One region of the Mesorhizobium sanjuanii genome, then DNA from elsewhere that is predicted to be linked to it. Evidence: riboswitches for the same ligand, from Rfam matches in the RefSeq annotation. Region 1 holds a riboswitch; each other region holds the start of a gene.
The links. A riboswitch is a leader RNA that binds a small molecule or an ion and turns the genes downstream of it on or off. The one in region 1 is predicted to bind thiamine pyrophosphate.
Positions count from the first base shown of each region.

Region 1 (6,175 bases):
GTTTCCTTAACCAGAATGGTGGCCCCTATCGAGCCGCGCCCTCGGAAAGGAATTCCCCGCTCTGACCAATGACGAAGCGCGGGCGGCTCGAGGCGATCTATGCGCAAACCAGAAAACGGCAAAGCACGCGGCAGAAGCCTTTCACTGGGACTGCCGGTCGACCCTTGCGTTGTCGCCGAAACTCGGGACGTCATGTTCTGGGGCAAACTGGACAAGCCGAAGGTGTGTCAGGAATGCTGCTGCGCCACGGCAGTGATTTCTGCATCGTCTGTACGCCTATATACGCAGTGCCGGCCTCACCCCCCAGCGGTGGGAGATGCGCGACAAGTCGCGTGCAAAGTCATCCTGGGGACGCTGACAACAAGGTACGTGCGCTCAATCGCGTCCACCCCATTCACAAAACCGGCTCCGTGGAGTAGTGGGAACGCAGAGAAATCTCCGGTCGCAGCCTTACCCGGTCAAAACAAGGACTCAAACCATGAATGCCCTCGTCATCTGCTCCGGCGGATTGGACTCTGTTTCGCTCGCTCACAAGGTGGCGACCGAGCAGAAACTCATTGGCCTGCTTTCGTTCGATTACGGCCAGAGGCACAAAAAGGAACTCGGCTTTGCCGCCATCTGCGCCAAGCGGCTGGGTGTTCCGCACCAGATCGTCGATATCCGCTATGTTGGCCGGAACCTGAGCGGCTCGGCGCTGACTGATAATGTGGACGTGCCCGACGGGCACTATGCCGAAGACTCCATGAGGATCACGGTGGTGCCGAATAGGAACGCCATCATGCTGGCCATCGCCTTCGGGGTTGCCGCCGCGCAGAAGGCCGATGCGGTGGCCACTGCCGTCCACGGCGGAGATCATTTCATCTATCCCGATTGCCGGCCCGCTTTTATCGACGCCTTTCAGACGATGCAGAACCATGCGCTCGCAGGCTACGCCGATATCCGCCTGTACGCTCCGTATGTGAATATGTCGAAGGCCGACATCGTCACCGAGGGGGCAAAGTACGCCACACCGTTCGAGGCGACGTGGTCCTGCTACAAGGGCGGTGCACGTCATTGCGGTCGCTGCGGGACATGCGTCGAACGGCGCGAAGCATTCGATTTGGCTGGCATCACCGACCCGACAGATTATGAGGACGCAGACTTCTGGCTCCACGCTATCCAGACAAGGAGCGCGTGATGTTCCGCATTACCAAAGAGTTCCACTTCTCGGCCTCGCATCAGCTCACCTCCTTGCCACCAGATCATCAGTGCGCACGTCTGCACGGCCACAACTACATCGTCGTAGTGGAGCTTTCAGGTGGCGAACTGAACGAACATGGCTTTGTGCGCGACTACCAAGACTTGGCGGCGCTCAAGCACTACATCGATGGGACGTTCGACCATCGGCATCTTAACGACGTGCTGGGGCATGACCGTGTGACAGCGGAATGTCTGGCTAGGCACTTCTACGACTGGTGCAAGGTGCGGCTACCACAAACCTCCGCCGTGCGGGTGAGCGAGACGCCGAAAACCTGGGCGGAATACCGGCCATGACTAACGCAATGCAGCCCGGAATCCGCGTGAGCGAGATTTTTGGGCCGACCATTCAGGGCGAAGGCATGCTGATCGGCTTGCCGACGGTGTTCGTAAGAACCGGCGGGTGCGATTATCGCTGTTCCTGGTGCGACAGCCTGCATGCGGTGGACCGTCGCTTCCGCCGTGATTGGGAGATGATGTCAACCGACGCGGTCTGGCAAAAGGTCATTGCGCTTTCCGGCGGTCAGCCCCTGATGGTGTCGCTGTCGGGCGGCAATCCGGCCATCCAGCCGCTGGGCGGGCTGATCGACCGCGGGCATGGTGAGGGCTACCGCTTTGCATTGGAAACCCAAGGCTCGGTGCCTAAGCAATGGTTCGCTGATCTCGACGTGCTGGTGCTCAGCCCCAAGCCGCCCTCAAGCGAAATGACGACGGATTGGGCCGCATTCGACACTTGCGTAGAGGCGGCGCAGGATAAGCCGCGGATGGCGCTCAAGCTCGTTGTCTTCGACGATGATGACTATGCCTATGCCAAGGACGCCGCGGCGCGCTACCCGCAATTACCCGTCTATCTGCAGCCCGGCAACCATACGCCGCCCCGTCCCGGCAACGAAGGCGCGTTGATCGACATGGCCGGTGTGATGAAACGCATGGAATGGCTGGTTGAAAAGGTGACCCGTGACAGGTGGTTCGAGGCGCGTGTACTGCCGCAGCTTCATGTTCTGCTCTGGGGAAACAAACGGGGCGTCTAGCCGAAGGGGAAGGATTGCCGACGAGCAAGACAGACATCTATAGCAATCTCACCCAACTGGGTGGCAGCAGCGTTGTTCCGGAAAGCCCCGAAAATACCGTGCTGGAAAAGGCACCGAATCCGCATGAGGGCTCGCCTTATTGGGGGCGCTTCACCGCTGCTCTGGGGCGTCACTTGCTCTCGATACTAGCATGCTTTTCCGCTGGGTTTGTTTGGTCGTCGATCACCGCTGCGGGACGAATGCGCTTGACAAAATAGCGCCGGCCCGTTCAACCTGAGGCATTCACCAGGGGAGTCCCGGCAAGGGGCTGAGATACTGCTGGCTTTCGCGGCGCAGTGACCCGTTGAACCTGATCCAGTTCATACTGGCGTAGGGACGGTGCAAGCGCTTTGCGGGAGTTTACGCCCGAGGTCCTGTTTCGGCAGGTCGGCAGAAGCGTCTTTTCATCCTTCCGGCACAGAACTGGGTCTCCAATGCATGAGCAAAGGAGCCTCACGATGAATGCCCTTACCCCCGCTGTTTCGACGGGACCACTGCCCGCCTCGCGCAAGATCCACAAGTCCGGCGTCCTCCATCCGCACATCAAAGTGCCGATGCGCGAAATCTCCGTCCATCCGACAGCCGGCGAGCCGCCGGTCACCGTCTACGATCCGTCCGGCGCCTATACGGACCCGACTGTCGTAACCAGCATCGAAAAGGGCCTTGCCCGACTTCGCCACGACTGGATCATGGCGCGCGGCGATGTCGAGGCCTATGACGGCCGGCATGTGCAGCCGGAAGACAATGGGTTCGCTACCGGCGAGCGCCTGACGCCGGAATTTCCCATTCGCAATCGGCCGCTCAGGGCCAAGGCAGGCAAGGCGGTCACGCAGCTAGCCTATGCGCGCGCCGGCATCATCACGCCTGAAATGGAGTTCGTCGCCATCCGCGAGAACCTCGGCCGCGAGATCCTGCGCGGCAAGCTTGAGCGCGACGGCGAAGCCTTCGGCGCGGCGATCCCCGACTTCGTCACGCCGGAGTTCGTGCGCGACGAGGTGGCGCGCGGGCGGGCGATCATTCCCGCCAACATCAACCACCCGGAGAGCGAGCCGATGATCATCGGCCGCAATTTCCTGGTCAAGATCAATGCCAATATCGGCAATTCGGCCGTCACCTCGTCGATGGCCGAAGAGGTCGAAAAGATGGTCTGGGCGATCCGCTGGGGCGCCGACACGGTGATGGACCTGTCGACCGGCCGCAACATCCACAACATCCGCGACTGGATCGTGCGCAATGCGCCGGTGCCGATCGGCACGGTGCCGCTTTATCAAGCGCTCGAAAAGGTCGGCGGCATCGCCGAGGACCTGACCTGGGAGGTGTACCGCGACACGCTGATCGAGCAGGCCGAACAGGGTGTCGACTACTTCACCATCCACGCCGGCGTGCGGCTGCACTACATCCCGCTGACCGTCGACCGGGTCACGGGCATCGTCTCTCGCGGCGGCTCGATCATGGCCAAATGGTGCCTGCATCATCACCGGGAAAGCTTCCTCTACGAGCATTTCGCGGAAATCTGCGACATCTGCCGCGCCTATGATGTGTCCTTTTCGCTCGGCGACGGGCTTCGTCCGGGCTCGATCGCCGATGCCAACGACGCCGCGCAATTTGCAGAGCTGGAAACGCTCGGCGAGCTGACGAAAATCGCCTGGGCAAAGGATTGCCAGGTGATGATCGAGGGGCCCGGCCACGTGCCGATGCACAAGATCAAGCAGAACATGGACAAGCAGCTCGCTGTCTGCGGCGAGGCGCCGTTCTATACGCTTGGACCGCTGACGACCGACATCGCGCCAGGCTACGACCACATCACCTCAGGTATCGGCGCTGCGATGATCGGCTGGTTCGGCACGGCCATGCTCTGCTACGTCACGCCGAAGGAGCATCTCGGGCTTCCCGATCGCAACGACGTCAAGACTGGCGTGATCACCTACAAGATCGCGGCCCACGCCGCCGACCTGGCGAAGGGTCATCCGGCGGCGAAGGTCAGGGATGACGCCCTTTCCCGCGCGCGCTTCGAGTTCCGCTGGGAGGACCAGTTCAACCTGTCGCTCGATCCCGAAACCGCGCGGTCCTTCCACGACCAGACCTTGCCCAAGGAGGCGCACAAGGTGGCGCATTTCTGCTCGATGTGCGGGCCGAAATTCTGCTCCATGCGCATCTCCCACGACATCCGCGCAGAGGCACAGAAAGAGGGCATGGCGGCGATGGCGGCGAAATATCGCGAGGGCGGCGATCTCTATGTGCCGGCGGGCGAGGCCGGCGCACCGCTCATGCCGCAGGCGCACGACCGACCATGAGAGTGCTGGTCAAAGGGGCCGGCGTCGCTGGCCTCACGGCCGCCTTCGAGCTCGCCACACACGGCGCGGCGGTGACAGTTGCCGAGACAAGACATGCCCTCGGCGGCAATGCGTCGTGGTTCGCGGGCGGCATGCTGGCGCCATGGTGCGAGCGTGAAAGCGCCGAGCAGCCGGTGCTGGATCTCGGACGCGGTGCCGCCGACTGGTGGGATGCGGCGACGCCAGGCCAGGTGACGCGGGCCGGAACAATGGTCGTGGCCGCACCGCGCGATGCGGGCGAACTCGAGCGGTTCGCCAGCCGCACGTCGGGTCATCGGGGCTTCGATGAAGATGAGATCGCGTTGCTGGAGCCCGACCTCGCTGGCCGCTTCCGCCGCGGATTGCTCTTCCCCGACGAAGCCCATCTCGACCCGCGCCAAACGATGGCGGCACTTCATGACAGGCTCGCGGCGATGGGCGTCCAATTTCGCTTCGGCGCCGATGCCCGGCACATTTCCGGTTTCGATCGCCAGATCGACTGCACGGGAATGGCGACGGACGACGACCGGCTGCGTGGCGTTCGTGGCGAGATGCTGATCCTGCGCACGCCTGATGTCTCGCTGTCACGCCCGGTCCGGCTGCTTCATCCGCGCTTTCCGCTCTACGTGGTGCCGCGCACCGACCACCGTTTCATGGTTGGTGCGACGATGATCGAGAGCCAGTCCACTGGACCTGTCACGGCGCGCTCGATGATGGAGTTGCTCAGCGCCGCCTGCGCGCTCCACCCGGCATTCGGCGAGGCTGAGATCGTTGAGGCTGGTGTCGGCGTTCGCCCGACCTTTTTCGACAATCTGCCGCGTGTCGAGGCACGCGGAAGCACCGTCGCGATCAACGGCCTCTATCGCCACGGCTTTCTGCTCGCCCCAGCCATGGCGCGCCAGGCGGCCGAACTCGTCTTCAGTCAGTACAAACCCATGGAGCTTGCCAATGAACCTGATCGTCAACGGCGAAGCGCTTGAGGTTGATGCCTCAACGCTGGCGGCGCTGCTTGCCGCGCTCGACTATGAGGGCGACTGGCTGGCGACCGCCGTCAACAGCGACCTCGTGCACAAAGCCAACCGGGCGGAGTTCCAGTTGAGCGACGGCGACCGGATCGAAATCCTCTCGCCTATGCAGGGAGGCTAGCATGTTCGAGCTTTTCGGAGCGACGCTTCCCTCACGCCTGCTTCTCGGCACGGCTCAATATCCTTCGCCTGCCATCCTTGCCGATGCGGTCAAGGCGTCGAACGCGTCGGTGGTGACCGTCTCCTTGCGGCGTGAGATGGCAGGCGGCAGGGAAGGCGAAAAATTCTGGTCGCTGATCCGCGCACTCGGCACGAGAATCCTGCCCAACACCGCCGGCTGCCACTCCGTCAAGGAGGCGGTCACGACCGCGAAGATGGCGCGCGAAGTGTTCGGCACGAGCTGGATCAAGCTCGAAGTGATCGGCAATCAGGACACGCTGCAACCGGACGTGTTCGGCCTGGTCGAAGCCGCGCGCATCCTGTGCGAGGACGACTTTGCGGTATTTCCCTATACCACGGACGACCTTGTCGT
Region 1 covers NZ_NWQG01000172.1:13,741-19,915, forward strand. Annotated here, with positions in the region: gene queC (7-cyano-7-deazaguanine synthase QueC) at 479-1,177, shown strand; gene queD (6-carboxytetrahydropterin synthase QueD) at 1,177-1,533, shown strand; gene queE (7-carboxy-7-deazaguanine synthase QueE) at 1,530-2,267, shown strand; TPP riboswitch at 2,545-2,661, shown strand; gene thiC (phosphomethylpyrimidine synthase ThiC) at 2,765-4,600, shown strand; gene thiO (glycine oxidase ThiO) at 4,597-5,598, shown strand; gene thiS (sulfur carrier protein ThiS) at 5,567-5,764, shown strand; gene CN311_RS23320 (thiazole synthase) at 5,766-6,175, shown strand, end outside.

Region 2 (6,175 bases), on a different contig from region 1:
CACAATGACTCGCTCGGCATTCCCAAGGTCGACGTGCGCTCGGTTGGCGCCGGCGGCGGTTCGATCGCCTTCGTCGACGAGGGCGGGCTGCTGCGGGTCGGCCCGCGCAGCGCCGGCGCGCGACCGGGGCCGGCCTGCTATGGCAAGGGCGGCACCGAACCGACGGTCACCGACGCCAATGTCGTGCTCGGCATCGTCGACCCGGACTATTTCCTCGGCGGCAAGATGAAGCTGGAGCGCGAACTCGCCGAAGCGGCCGTCGACAAGATCGCCGAGCGGCTCGGCGTCACGCGCGAGCAGGCGGCGTACGCGATCTACACGACCAGCAACCACAATATGGTCGCGGCGATCGAGGAAATCACCGTGCGCGAAGGCATCAATCCGCGCGACAGCTTCTTTGTCTGCGGCGGCGGCGCCACCGCCATCCACATCGCCGAGATGGCCGACATCCTCGGCCTCAAGCGCTATATGGTTCCGCGCTTCATGGCGGGCCTCAGCGCCTTTGGCGGCCTGATCTGCGATATCCGCAGCGAGGAAAGCGCCGTCCTGCTGACATCGGATGCGAATTTCAACGTCGACGGCGTCAACCAGGCGCTGAAGCGGCTGCGGCAGGCCGGAGACAGTTTCCTCGCCGAGGCCGGCGTGGCACCTGATAACAGGCAGTTCGAGTTCTCCTTCCTCGGCCGCTACGAATATCAGTCCTTCGAGATCGAGGTGCCGTTCGAAAGCAAGGACGGCACGCTGTCGGCCGACGACCTGCCTGGACTGGTCGAGGCTTTCCACAAGATGCATGAGCGCATCTATTCGATCCGCGCCGACAATGACGTGGTCGAGTTCACGGCGTGGAAGTTGCGCGCCATCGGCAAGCGCTCCGGCCAGGATCTCTGGCAGAAGAATACGCTTGCGGTCCAATCGGGCGACATCAAACCCAAGGCCCGGCGCGGCATCTACCAGCAGGAAAGCGGACGGGTCGAAACCGTGCCGGTCTACGAGATGGCCGAGCTCGGCGCCGGCGCCCGTCTCGCCGGACCTTGCCTGGTCGAGGCCGAGACTTTTACCGCCTACCTGAAAAACCAGCACCGGGGCGAGATAGACCAGTATGGCAATCTCGTCGTCGACATCATCTAACCCCGCAACCGCGTGAGGTAACGCCATGGACGCCATCAACAAAGCTGAGCTCGACGTCGCGGAGCGGCGGGTGGATCCCTTCCTGATGTCGGTGCTCAAGAGCCGCTTCGAGGCGATCGTGCGCGAGATGACGCTGGTCGTCATGCGGGCGAGCCGCTCGGCGGTGATCAAGAACGCGCGCGACTTCTCCTGCGCCATCCTGACCTACGACCATAGGCTGGTCTCGGTCGAGGACGCGCTGCCGATCCATGTCATGTCGATGGACATGGCGACGCGGCCGCTGACCGACCTCTTCGACGACATTACGCAAGGCGACATCTTCCTCAACAACTGCCCCTATACCGGCGGCACCCATCACGCCGACCTGATCATGACGATGCCGGTGTTTTACGAGGGTGTGCCGCTGTTCTGGGTCGTCGCGCTGTCGCACCACGCCGACACCGGCGCGCCGGTGCCGTCGACCTATCTGCCCTTCGCCAAGAACATCTTCGAGGAGGGCATGCATTTTCCCTGCGTGCGGGTGGCGCAGAACTACCAGGAGAAGAAGGACATCCTGCGCATCGGCACCATGCGCAACCGCGTGCCCGACATGTGGCTGGGCGATGTGCGCGCGCAGATCGGCGCCTGCCGGACCGGCGAGCGCCGCATTGGCGAACTGTTCACACGCTATGGCCGCGAGACAATCATGGGCTTCGTCGAGGACTGGTTCGACTATGGCGCGCGCTGCGCCAAGGCGGCGATCGCCAAATTGCCCGCTGGCAGCTACAGCTATGAAACGCGGCACGACCCGGTGCCCGGCGTGGCCGACGAGGGCATTCCGGTGCGGCTAACCATCCATGTCGACCCGGCCAAGGGCGAGATCGTCGTCGATGCGCGCGACAATATCGACAATGTGCCGGGCGGCCTGAACCTGTCCGAGAACACCGCCACTGGCTCCTGCCGCATCGGCGTCTTCAACAATCTGGACGAAAGCATCCCGCACAATGAGGGCGCCAAGTCGCAGATCAAGGTGCTGCTGCGCGAGGGAAGCGTCGTGGGCAAGCCGAAATATCCGGTCGGCACCTCGGTCGCCACCACCAATGTCAACGACCGGCTGATGATCGCCGGCAATTGTGTCTTCTCGCGGATGGGCGCGCCATACGGACAGGCCGAGAGCGGCTCGCATCTTCCCGCTGGCGTCGGCGTCATCTCTGGCGAGGATCCGTTCAAGAACGGCAAATCCTATGTCAACCAGGTCTTCGTCGGCTATGCCGGCGGCGGTGCCCGGCACGGCTATGACGGCTGGCTGACCTATTGCGGCCCGGCCAATGCCGGCCTTATCCAACTCGACTCGGTCGAGGTCGACGAATCCATGTATCCGATCGTCATCGAGCGTCGCGGCGTGCTGCCGGGCTCGCAGGGCTTTGGCGAGTTCGAAGGCGCGCCGGCCACCGGCGGCGTCTTCTACCCGCTCGACCACGACATGACGATCGTCTACGCGGCCGACGGCACCTCGTTTCCGCCGCGCGGCGTGCTGGGCGGCGGCGACGGCAAGGAGAGCGAATCCATCAAGGTCCGGGGTGGCGACAGGATCGTGCTGCCGGCGTTCAGCGAGGAGACGATCGAGGACGGCGCCAGGATCGAGTTCACCGCTTGTGGCGGTGGGGGTTACGGCGATCCGCTGAAACGCGAGCCGAGACGCGTCGTGGCGACCGTCAATCGCGGCTGGCTGAGCCGGGAGGATGCCGAGACAGTCTATGGCGTTGCGTTGACGGATGCGGCCGAGCCCGGCCTGCTGATGGTCGACGAGGCACGGACGGCGGAGCTTCGCGCCAGTCGGCGCTGACTGGAAAGCCTTCTGCACTGAGACCGGAAAGGGAGGGCGCCTGGCCAAGGCCGGGCGCATGATGCGGCCATGCATGAAGATCGACCGATATCCCTGGCACGATTCCGCCTGGCGGATGCCGCGCTGTTGCTGCTTGCCGCGGCGATCTATGGCGGCATCTTTGCGGTGAACCGCCTCGCCGCGGAAGCGCTCTGGCCGCCTATGGGCTTTGCCTTTCTGCAATCGCTGCTGGCGGGCATTGTCCTGGCGCTGCTTGTGGTGCTCGGCGGACGCTTCGCCCTGTCGGCGGCGCATCTGCGCGCCTATGTCGTCATGGGCGCCCTAGTCGTCGGCCTGCCGATCGGCATATTGGTCAAGGCGGCGGAGCATATCGACGCTTCCGTGCTGACGCTGGTGCTCTGCCTCTCCCCCATCCTCACTCTGCTCATCGGTGTGGCGGCCGGGCTCGAGCGTTTCGACCAGCGTACCTTATTCGGGATGCTTCTGGGCATAGCTGGCGTGGCGGTCATCATGGCGCCCGGCGCCGGCGTCATCGGCGACGGTGGCATGTTCTGGTTCCTGGTCGCCCTTTCGGCGCCGCTGATGTTCGCCGCCGCCAACAATTGCGCCAAATGGCTGCGGCCGGCGGATGCCACGTCGGCCGCCATGGCCGCCGGAACGCTGCTGGGTGCCGCGGCCGTGGCAGGCGTGGTGATGCTGGTGCTCGGCAGCGCGGTGCTGCCGCCCGGCGGCATTATGTCGGGGCTGCTGCCGCTCGTCATCGCCACGGCGATCAACGCCGTCTTCTTCTGGCTTTTCTTCGCGCTGGTCGCGCGCATCGGCCCAGCGCGCTTCTCGCTGTTCAACTATCTCGCGGTAGCAGCCGGAATTCTCTGGAGCCTGGTTTTCTTCGGCGAACAGCCGGGCGCGCTGTTCTGGCTGGCGCTGCTGCTGATGATGGCCGGGATGTATCTGGCACTGTCGCGCAAGGCCGGGCCGGCGGCTGCGGCGTGAACTCGGCGCATGCGACATCGCTGCGCGATCATGCGAGCGCCCGCTGCTTGCGCATGTCGGATGCCGGTGTTAGGTGTGCCCTATCGACAGGGGCGCCCCGCATTGCCGGGGCTGAGATGTAAGGCGCCAAGCCTTCGGTCCCTCAAGCTGATCTGGGTAATGCCAGCGGAGCGAGGCGACCGTGTTTTCAGGTGCACAGATTTCACTCTATCCGATGTGCGACGATTTCGTCGGCGTCATCCTCGGGGCGCTTTCGGCGTTCGACCCATATCGGGCGAATTTCCGCATCGAGACCGACGACATCTCGACGCTGATCGTCGGTCCGCCCGAACAGCTGTTCCCGGCCATGCGCGATCTCTTCGCATCGGCGGCGGCAAGCGGCGTGCATTGCGTGTTGTCGGCAACGGTGTCGCGCGGCTGCCCGGGCGAGCCCGACGATCCGATCTGCACGCCGATTTCCGGCGGCAGCCACGAGCTGGCGCTGGCGGAGCGCATCGACGCGGCGCGGGCGCATGTCGACACTGCGGAAAGGCTTGGGCAAGAGGTCGCCGCGCAGTTCTCGCTCTATCCGCTCGGCGAAGGCCATCACATGGACGAGATCTATGGCTGCATCGACTTCCTCAAGGCGTCCGGCGTCTTCGACAAATCGAAGAATTTCTGCACCAAGCTGAGAGGCGATGCCGGACCGGTGTTCGCGACGCTGTCGGAAGCTTTTCTTCGCTTCGGCGCGCCGCAGGGCCATGTCGCGCTCGATCTCACCGTGTCGGCGAACAGCCCGAGCTTGCGATAAGTCGAACCGGTCGGTCAGTCTGTTCGTGCGGTATCGCCCTCGTAACCGCAGCGCCAGTAGGCGACCACGAGATGCGCGTCGCGCGCCAGTTTCCGGTCTTGCCTGAGGTAGGAGCGGATGGCGCGGAAGCTCTTGTGTTCGCAGCCGGCCCAGGCAAAGACGCTGCGCCCGTCCTCGGGCCAACGGACTTGCCGGACCGCATCCTGAAGCAAGGTCGATTTGCCGGGGGCCACGCCGTTCCTGTGCAGCCACTTTATGTCCAGCGAGGCCGGCGAAACCAGCTTCTGCTCCTCGCCGCCATTGGCAACCTCGATGCGGATGACGGCGTGCACGCCTGCCGGCAGCGCCTCGACGATGCGGCCGATCGTGGGCAGGGCGGTTTCGTCGCCGGCAAGCAGGCACCAGTCGGCCACGGGGACCTCGCCGCCACCCGGCCCCGTCATGCCGACGATGTTGCCGATCCGTGCATTGGCGGCAAAGCGCGCGCCGGGCATGCCGTCGCCGTCATGCAGGACGAAGTCGATATCGACCTCTCCCTTGTCGACGTTGATGCGGCGGATCGTGTAGATGCGCACGTCCGGCCGCCGTTCCGCTTCGGGCCATGCCGGGCGGCCATCCTCGCCGGTGACGGGCCAGGCGGGGACGGCGCCATCCCTTGGCAGCAGCAGGCGGACATGAAGTCCGCCCGTGGCGAAGCGTCCGAGGTCGCTGCCGGCCAGGGTCAGCCGCCGCATATGCGGCGTCACGCTGGCGGTCCGCACGACGCGCATCTCGCGGAAATAGGGCAAGGGCTGGCCGGTCGCGCCATCGCCTTGCCAGACGATTGCGGGGTTCTCCACCGAAGCGAAATGCAAAAGATGCTCGGCGATGGAAAGTTTTACATAGGCCAGGGATGTCTCGTCATTGCCCTCTGCGAAAACCCTGAGGCAGCGCTGACAGGCTTCCATGCTGGCCGAACCGAAGGCTGTGTCGATGCGGCTGCAGGCGCCGTCGATGGCGACGTCGCCATGATCGGCAAAATGGGCGCAAAGCCGCTGCATGATGTCTTGCGGACAAGACAGCGCGATCTCGGCGGACGCCTTGAGGTTTCTCGGCATGTCAGCCATGACGCGGTACTCCTTTTGCGAGTAGATGGACGAGATACGGTCCGCCAAGCAGCGAGGCGAACAGGCCGACGGGCAACTCGTATGGAAAGGCCGCCATGCGCGACAGCCAGTCTGATACGATCATCAGAAGCGCACCGACCAGCACCGCGCCGGCGAGGTGAGCTCGGGCGCGGGTAAAGCCGACCAGCCGTGCGAGGTGCGGCGCGATGAGGCCGACAAAGCTCAGCGGTCCGACGAACATCGCGGCAAGTGCGGTCAGGATCGCGGCGAGAACGATCAGCATCAGCCGGCCTTTGGCGACCGGCAGGCCCAGCCCGCGCGCGGTATTTTCGC
Region 2 covers NZ_NWQG01000174.1:5,909-12,083, reverse strand. Annotated here, with positions in the region: gene CN311_RS23615 (hydantoinase/oxoprolinase family protein) at 1-1,128, shown strand, start outside; gene CN311_RS23610 (hydantoinase B/oxoprolinase family protein) at 1,154-2,953, shown strand; gene CN311_RS23605 (DMT family transporter) at 3,023-3,946, shown strand; TPP riboswitch at 4,025-4,137, shown strand; gene CN311_RS23600 (YkoF family thiamine/hydroxymethylpyrimidine-binding protein) at 4,128-4,736, shown strand; gene CN311_RS23595 (siderophore-interacting protein) at 4,751-5,842, opposite strand; gene fhuB (Fe(3+)-hydroxamate ABC transporter permease FhuB) at 5,835-6,175, opposite strand, start outside.
Region 2: linked by a shared signal. The riboswitch ahead of CN311_RS23600 (YkoF family thiamine/hydroxymethylpyrimidine-binding protein) and the one ahead of thiC (phosphomethylpyrimidine synthase ThiC) in region 1 are both predicted to bind thiamine pyrophosphate.

Region 3 (6,175 bases), on a different contig from region 1:
TCGGCTCGTCGAGCACCAGGAGGTTTGCAGGCCGTGCCAGCACGCGGGCGAGCAGCAGGCGCGCCCGCTCGCCGCCGGAAAGTTCGCGCACCGGCGTGCGCGCCTGCTCCGGCTTGAACAGGAAATCCTTCATGTAGGAGACGACGTGGCGCTGCTCGCCATTGATGACGAGGTTCTCGCCGCGCCCGTCGGTCAGATAGTTGGCCAGCGTCTCTTGCGGATCGACGGCCTCGCGCTTCTGGTCGAGCGTGGCGATCTCCAGATTGGTGCCGAGCCGCACCGTTCCGGCATCCGGCTGCAATTCGCCGGTCAGCATCTTCAAAAGCGTCGTCTTGCCGGCGCCGTTCGGGCCGACCAGGCCGACGCGATCGCCGCGCTGGATGCGGGTCGAGAACCCCTTGACCACCGTAAGATCGCCAAAGCTCTTCTCGATGTTTTTCGCCTCGATGACCAGCTTGCCGGATTCCGCCGCGTCGCTGGCCACCATGGTCGCCGTGCCCTCCGCGCCGCGATGGCCGCGAAAGCGCTGGCGCATGGTCTGCAATTCGCCGAGCCGACGCATGTTGCGCTTGCGCCGCGCCGTCACGCCGTAGCGCAGCCAGTGCTCCTCGCGCACGATCTGGCGGCCGAGCTTGTGCTGCTCACGCTCTTCCTCCTCCAATACCTGGTCGCGCCATTCCTCGAAATGGCCGAAACCCTTGTCGAGCCTGCGGGTCTGGCCGCGGTCAAGCCAGACGGTGGCGCGAGACACGCGCTCGAGGAAGCGGCGATCGTGCGAGATGACGATCAGCGCCGAGGAGGTACGGCTGAGCTCCTCCTCCAGCCATTCGATGACCGAGAGGTCAAGATGGTTGGTCGGCTCATCGAGGAGAAGAATGTCGGGCTCCGGCGCCATGACGCGGGCGAGCGCCGCGCGCCGTGCTTCGCCGCCGGAAAGGTCGTTCGGCCGCTCCTCGCCGGAGAGGCCGAGATGCTCCATCAGATAGGTGGCGCGGTAGGGATCGTCGGCCGGACCGAGCCCCGCCTCGACATAGGCGCGGACATTGGCGAAACCATCCATGTCGGGCATCTGAGGCAGATAGCGCACCGTTGCCGAAGGCTGGCGGAACACCTCGCCGTCCTGCGGCTCGATCAGGCCAGCGGCGATCTTCAGCAGCGTCGACTTGCCCGAGCCGTTGCGGCCGACCAGGGCGATCTTGTCGCCCGCCGATGCCGTCAGCTCCGCGCCGTCGAGCAGCGGCGTGCCGCCAAAGGTCAGTTTTATCCCGTCGAGATTGAGAAGCGGCGGCGCCATGCATCAACTTTCGGGAAGCGGGTAGGGATGGGCGAGCAACAGCGCACGGCCATGGTCCAGCGCGATCTCGAGCCTGCCCTTGACCTCGTTGGAAATGGTCAGCGATGAGCCGAACGCGACCTCGACATGGTTCAGCGGCCATTTGGCGCCGGTCACGGTCAGGCCGGAAAGATCGGAGAAGCCGAGGATCGAAAAGAGCGTCCCGCCGGCATAGTCGAAGCCGGCCTTGCCCGGCAACAGGGGGACGCCTTCCTGGGCGCCGCTGGTCAACAGCACCTTCGTCCCTTCTTCAGCCAGCCGGACGCCGAGCGCCAGATGCAGGAACGCGTGGTCGGCGCGCTTGCCGCCGAACGCGCCGGCGAGCACGAGGCTGGTCGCGCCGCGTTCGAGGGCGGCGGCGATGGCGAGTTCGCCGTCGGTGCTGTCCTTCTCGGCGGGAAACACTTTTCGTGGCACTGCCGCCAGATCGTCCGGCAGATCGGCTGGCACGGAATCGAAATCGCCGACCCAGAGTTCCGGCGTCAGGCCCAGCAGACGAGCATGGCCGATGCCGGCATCGGCGGCGATGACGCGCGAGCCTTCGACCTGGCGGTCGAGCAGCGGCGTGCGGATGAGATCGCCGCCAAGCAGGATGGTGAATGTGCTCATATCGCGTGGCCCTTACCAGCCCTGCCCCGGAAACGAAAGACGAAACGCAAGGCCATGCCTTGGCCGTCGGCAAACTTCCGCTTGCGCGGCACTTCGGCCGGGCTTATGTGTCGAAACGCTCTAACGGGGTGCCGGACGCGATCTTCGCGGACCGGCTGAGAGGCAAACCTGCCAACCCGCTGAACCTGATCCGGTTTGTACCGGCGGAGGGATTAGACGTTTCGGACAACCCGACGCCTCAATTCCTTTCAATGCGAACGAAGGAGGCGCCGATGCGCACGCTTTTATACTCCCTTATCTCGGCAATTGTGCTTGCTGGCTCCGTGCCGGCATCCGCGCAGGACAAACTCACCGTCTATACCTATGAGAGCTTCACCGCAGAATGGGGTCCAGGCCCCGCAGTGAAGAAAGCATTCGAGGCCGAATGCGGCTGCACTCTTGATTTCGTCTCGGTCGCCGACGGCGTGGCGCTGCTCAACCGCGTCAGGCTGGAAGGGGCGGCGACCAAGGCCGACATCGTGCTCGGCCTCGACACCAATCTGACCACCGAGGCCAAGGCGACCGGGTTGTTTGCGCCGCATGGCGGGGTCTCGGATGTCAATGTGCCGGGCGGCTGGAGCGACGATATTTTCGTGCCGTTCGACTATGGCTATTTCGCTGTCGTCTACGACACCGAAAAGCTGAAGACGCCGCCGAAGAGCCTGAAGGAATTGGTCGAGGGCGATGCCGCCGACAAGATCGTCATCCAGGATCCGCGGACCTCGACGCCGGGTCTCGGCCTGCTTCTTTGGGTAAAGTCGGTCTATGGCGACAAGGCGCCGGAAGCCTGGGCCAAACTTAAGGCAAAGGTGCTGACAGTGACGCCAGGCTGGAGCGAGGCCTACGGCCTGTTCACCAAGGGCGAGGCGCCGATGGTGCTGTCCTACACCACTTCGCCGGCTTACCACATGGTTGCCGAAAACACCCAACGCTACCAGGCTGCCTCCTTCGAGGAGGGCGAGTATCTGCAAATCGAGGTTGCCGGCATCACCACTTCAGGCGCGAAGAACCCGCTGGCGCAAAAGTTTATCACCTTTATGACTGGGCCGAAATTTCAGGACGTCATTCCCGAGACCAACTGGATGTTCCCGGCCGGCAAGACCGACAAGCCGCTCAATCCGGCCTTCGACAAATTGGTCAAGCCGACCAAGACCTTGCTGTTCAGCCCCGATGAGGTCGCGGCCAATCGCAAGGCCTGGGTCGACGAGTGGCTGGCGGTGATGAGCAAATAGCCACCGCGATGCCGGCGCGTCCGACTGATCCCCGCATCACCGCCGGCGTCATCGCGCTTGCGGCGATCGCGCTTCTGATCGGCGGCGCGTTCGCCGGGCTGATCCTCGAAGGCGCGCGCGACTTGTCCGGTGCTGCGTCCGCCTTCGATCCCTATCTCTTCCGCGTCGCCCGCTTCACTCTCTGGCAGGCGCTTCTCTCGACTCTGCTTTCAGTGGTGCCGGCGCTGTTTGTGGCTCGCGCCCTGTCGCGGCACCCGCGCTTTTTCGGTCGCGGCTTCATCCTGCAGCTTTTTGCCGTGCCGCTGGCGCTGCCGGCCATCGTCGCGGCGCTCGGCGTTCTGGCCCTCTATGGCCGGGCCGGCTATTTCGCCGACATTCTCAGTCAGATCGGCGGCCAAAGCTGGCCCGGCATCTACGGCCTGTCCGGCATTCTCGTCGCCCATGTCTTCTTCAATCTGCCGCTCAGCGTGCGGCTGTTCCTTGAAGCGCTGGGAACGGTGCCGGCCGACCAGTGGCGGCTGGCGAGCCAACTCGGTATGGGCGCCAGACCGGCCTTCCGGCTGATCGAATGGCCGGTGCTGCGGGCGGCATTGCCCGGCGTCGCCGGGCTCGTCTTCATGCTCTGCATCACCTCTTTCACCATCGTGCTGACGCTGGGCGGCGGGCCGGCCGCGACGACACTGGAAGTCGCCATCTACCAGGCGCTGCGCTTCGATTTCGATCCGGCCCGCGCGGTGACGCTGACACTGCTGCAGATTGGCCTGACATTCGTCGTGGTGCTGGCATTGATGCGGCTTGGCGCCAATACGGTCGGCGACGCCAATTTGCCGGTAGCGCCGCGCCGGTATCTTTCGGCGGGCGCCGCCGAGACATCGCTGAACGCTTTGGTGATCATCGCCGCGCTGGTGTTCGTCGGCGGGCCGATGGCGGCCACGGTGGCTGCAGGCCTTGGCGCCGATCTCGGCCGACTGGCGGGCGAGAGCGCGGTGCGGCAGGCGACACTGACCAGCGCCGTGCTCGCCTTGCTGTCGGCGTTGCTTTCGGTGGCGCTGTCGCTGTCGCTGATCATGGCGCGGCGGGCGCTGGCCTTGAGCCGCGGCATTGGCGCCAGGACGCTGCTCGAACACGCCACCGATACCGGCGCCGGCTTCGTCCTCGTCGTGCCGCCCATCGTCATCGGCGCCGGCTGGTTCCTGTTGCTGCGCACGGTCAGCGATGTCTTCGCCATCGCTCCGGTCATGGTCGTTGCCGTCAACGCGGTGATGGCAATGCCCTTTGCCATCCGTGCGGTCCGCCCCGCCTACGATGCGGCGAGCGAACGCCATGAACGGCTCTGCGCACAACTCGGTATTTCCGGCTGGAACCGGCTCCGGCTGGTCGACTGGCCGTCGCTCAGGCGGCCGCTCGCCACCGGCTTTGCCTTCGCCATGGCGCTGTCGCTCGGCGATCTCGGCGTCATTGCGCTGTTCGGCAGCGATTCGGTACAGACATTGCCCTATCTCTTGCTGGCGCGCATGGGCAGCTATCGCACGGCGGATGCCGCCGGGCTGGCGCTGCTGCTCGGTTTCGTCTGCCTCGCGCTGGTCCTTGCCGCCGACCGGCTGGGACGAGGAGAAAGAACATGACGCCTGCCGGGAAAGTTGCCGGAGTGGAGAAAGGCGCGGCGGTGCGGCTGGAACAAGTCTCGTTCAGCTATGGCGAAGCGCCGTTCCTGTTCGATGTCGAGTTCGCGGCGTCGAAGATAACCGCGATCATGGGGCCGAGCGGCTCGGGAAAATCGACGCTGCTCAATCTGGTGGCCGGGTTCGAGACGCCGCGATCGGGACGCGTGCTGATCGGCGGCGCCGATGTCGGCACCGAACCGCCTTCGGCGCGGCCGGTGTCGATGGTGTTCCAGGAAAACAATCTCTTTGCCCATCTTTCCGTCGAACGCAATGTCGGGCTCGGCCGTTCGCCTTCGCTCAGGCTGACCGAGGCCGACCATGCCGCCGTCGCCGAGGCGCTCAAGCGCGTCGGTCTCACCGGCAAGCAACAGCGCCTGCCGCGCGAACTCTCGGGCGGCGAGCGGCAACGCGTGGCGCTCGCCCGCGTCCTGGTGCGGGACCGGCCGGTGCTCCTGCTCGACGAGCCATTCGCCTCGCTTGGGCCGGCCCTGCGCGACGATATGCTCGATCTCGTGGCCGGCGTTCATGCGGAGCGGGGCATGACGGTGGTGTTCGTCACGCACCAGCCGGAAGATGCGCGCCGCGTCAGTCAGAACATGGTGTTCCTGGACAATGGCACGGTTGCCGCGACGGGTGTCGCCGCTGATTTCTTCGACCGCTCTGGACCGGAAGCTTTCCGGCGCTATCTCGGTGCAGGTCCGTTTGGCGACGGATCACGAGATGTTGCCCGGAAGCGGACATAATTTATGGCCAAACCGGCTTCAGGCGATGCGACGTTTGCTTGCCATGGTGTGAGTAGTGTGGCTAGGTCGGCCCATACCGGTCCGGTCCGGCGCAGGCCGTGATTTGCGACTACGGCGCCACGCGCCCTATTCGAGGCGCAAAGGGTGCGGTAGCAGTTTGATTTTGTGCATGTCTTTCCGAAAATCGGCATCGATTTTCGAAGTCGTGCGTTGAGACCCGAAAGGAAGCTGTTCTGCCAACTGGCACTGACAGAGTGAGGATGAATTCGCTGGCGCGCTTTCTCGTGCTGGCCGGCTTTGCCGTGGCGCTGGCAAGCTGCCAGATGTTCACGCCTCCCGACGTCCAGGAATCCGGCTTTCAGCCTTCCGACAAGCCGATCACGGTCGACAACGTCGCCGCCAACAGCAAGCTCGCCGAAATGGCGAAGGCGCAGCATCCGCGCATCCTGGCCACCTATGGCGGCGAATATTCCGATCCTAAGCTGGAGCGCATGGTCGCCAAGGTCGTCGGCCGCCTGACCGTGGTGTCGGCCAACCCGACCCAGACCTACCGCA
Region 3 covers NZ_NWQG01000052.1:590-6,764, reverse strand. Annotated here, with positions in the region: gene CN311_RS10505 (ABC-F family ATP-binding cassette domain-containing protein) at 1-1,294, opposite strand, end outside; gene CN311_RS10500 (thiamine diphosphokinase) at 1,298-1,942, opposite strand; TPP riboswitch at 2,057-2,171, shown strand; gene thiB (thiamine ABC transporter substrate binding subunit) at 2,215-3,213, shown strand; gene thiP (thiamine/thiamine pyrophosphate ABC transporter permease) at 3,222-4,838, shown strand; gene thiQ (thiamine ABC transporter ATP-binding protein) at 4,835-5,620, shown strand; partial or broken gene CN311_RS10480 (M48 family metalloprotease) at 5,881-6,175, shown strand, end outside.
Region 3: linked by a shared signal. The riboswitch ahead of thiB (thiamine ABC transporter substrate binding subunit) and the one ahead of thiC (phosphomethylpyrimidine synthase ThiC) in region 1 are both predicted to bind thiamine pyrophosphate.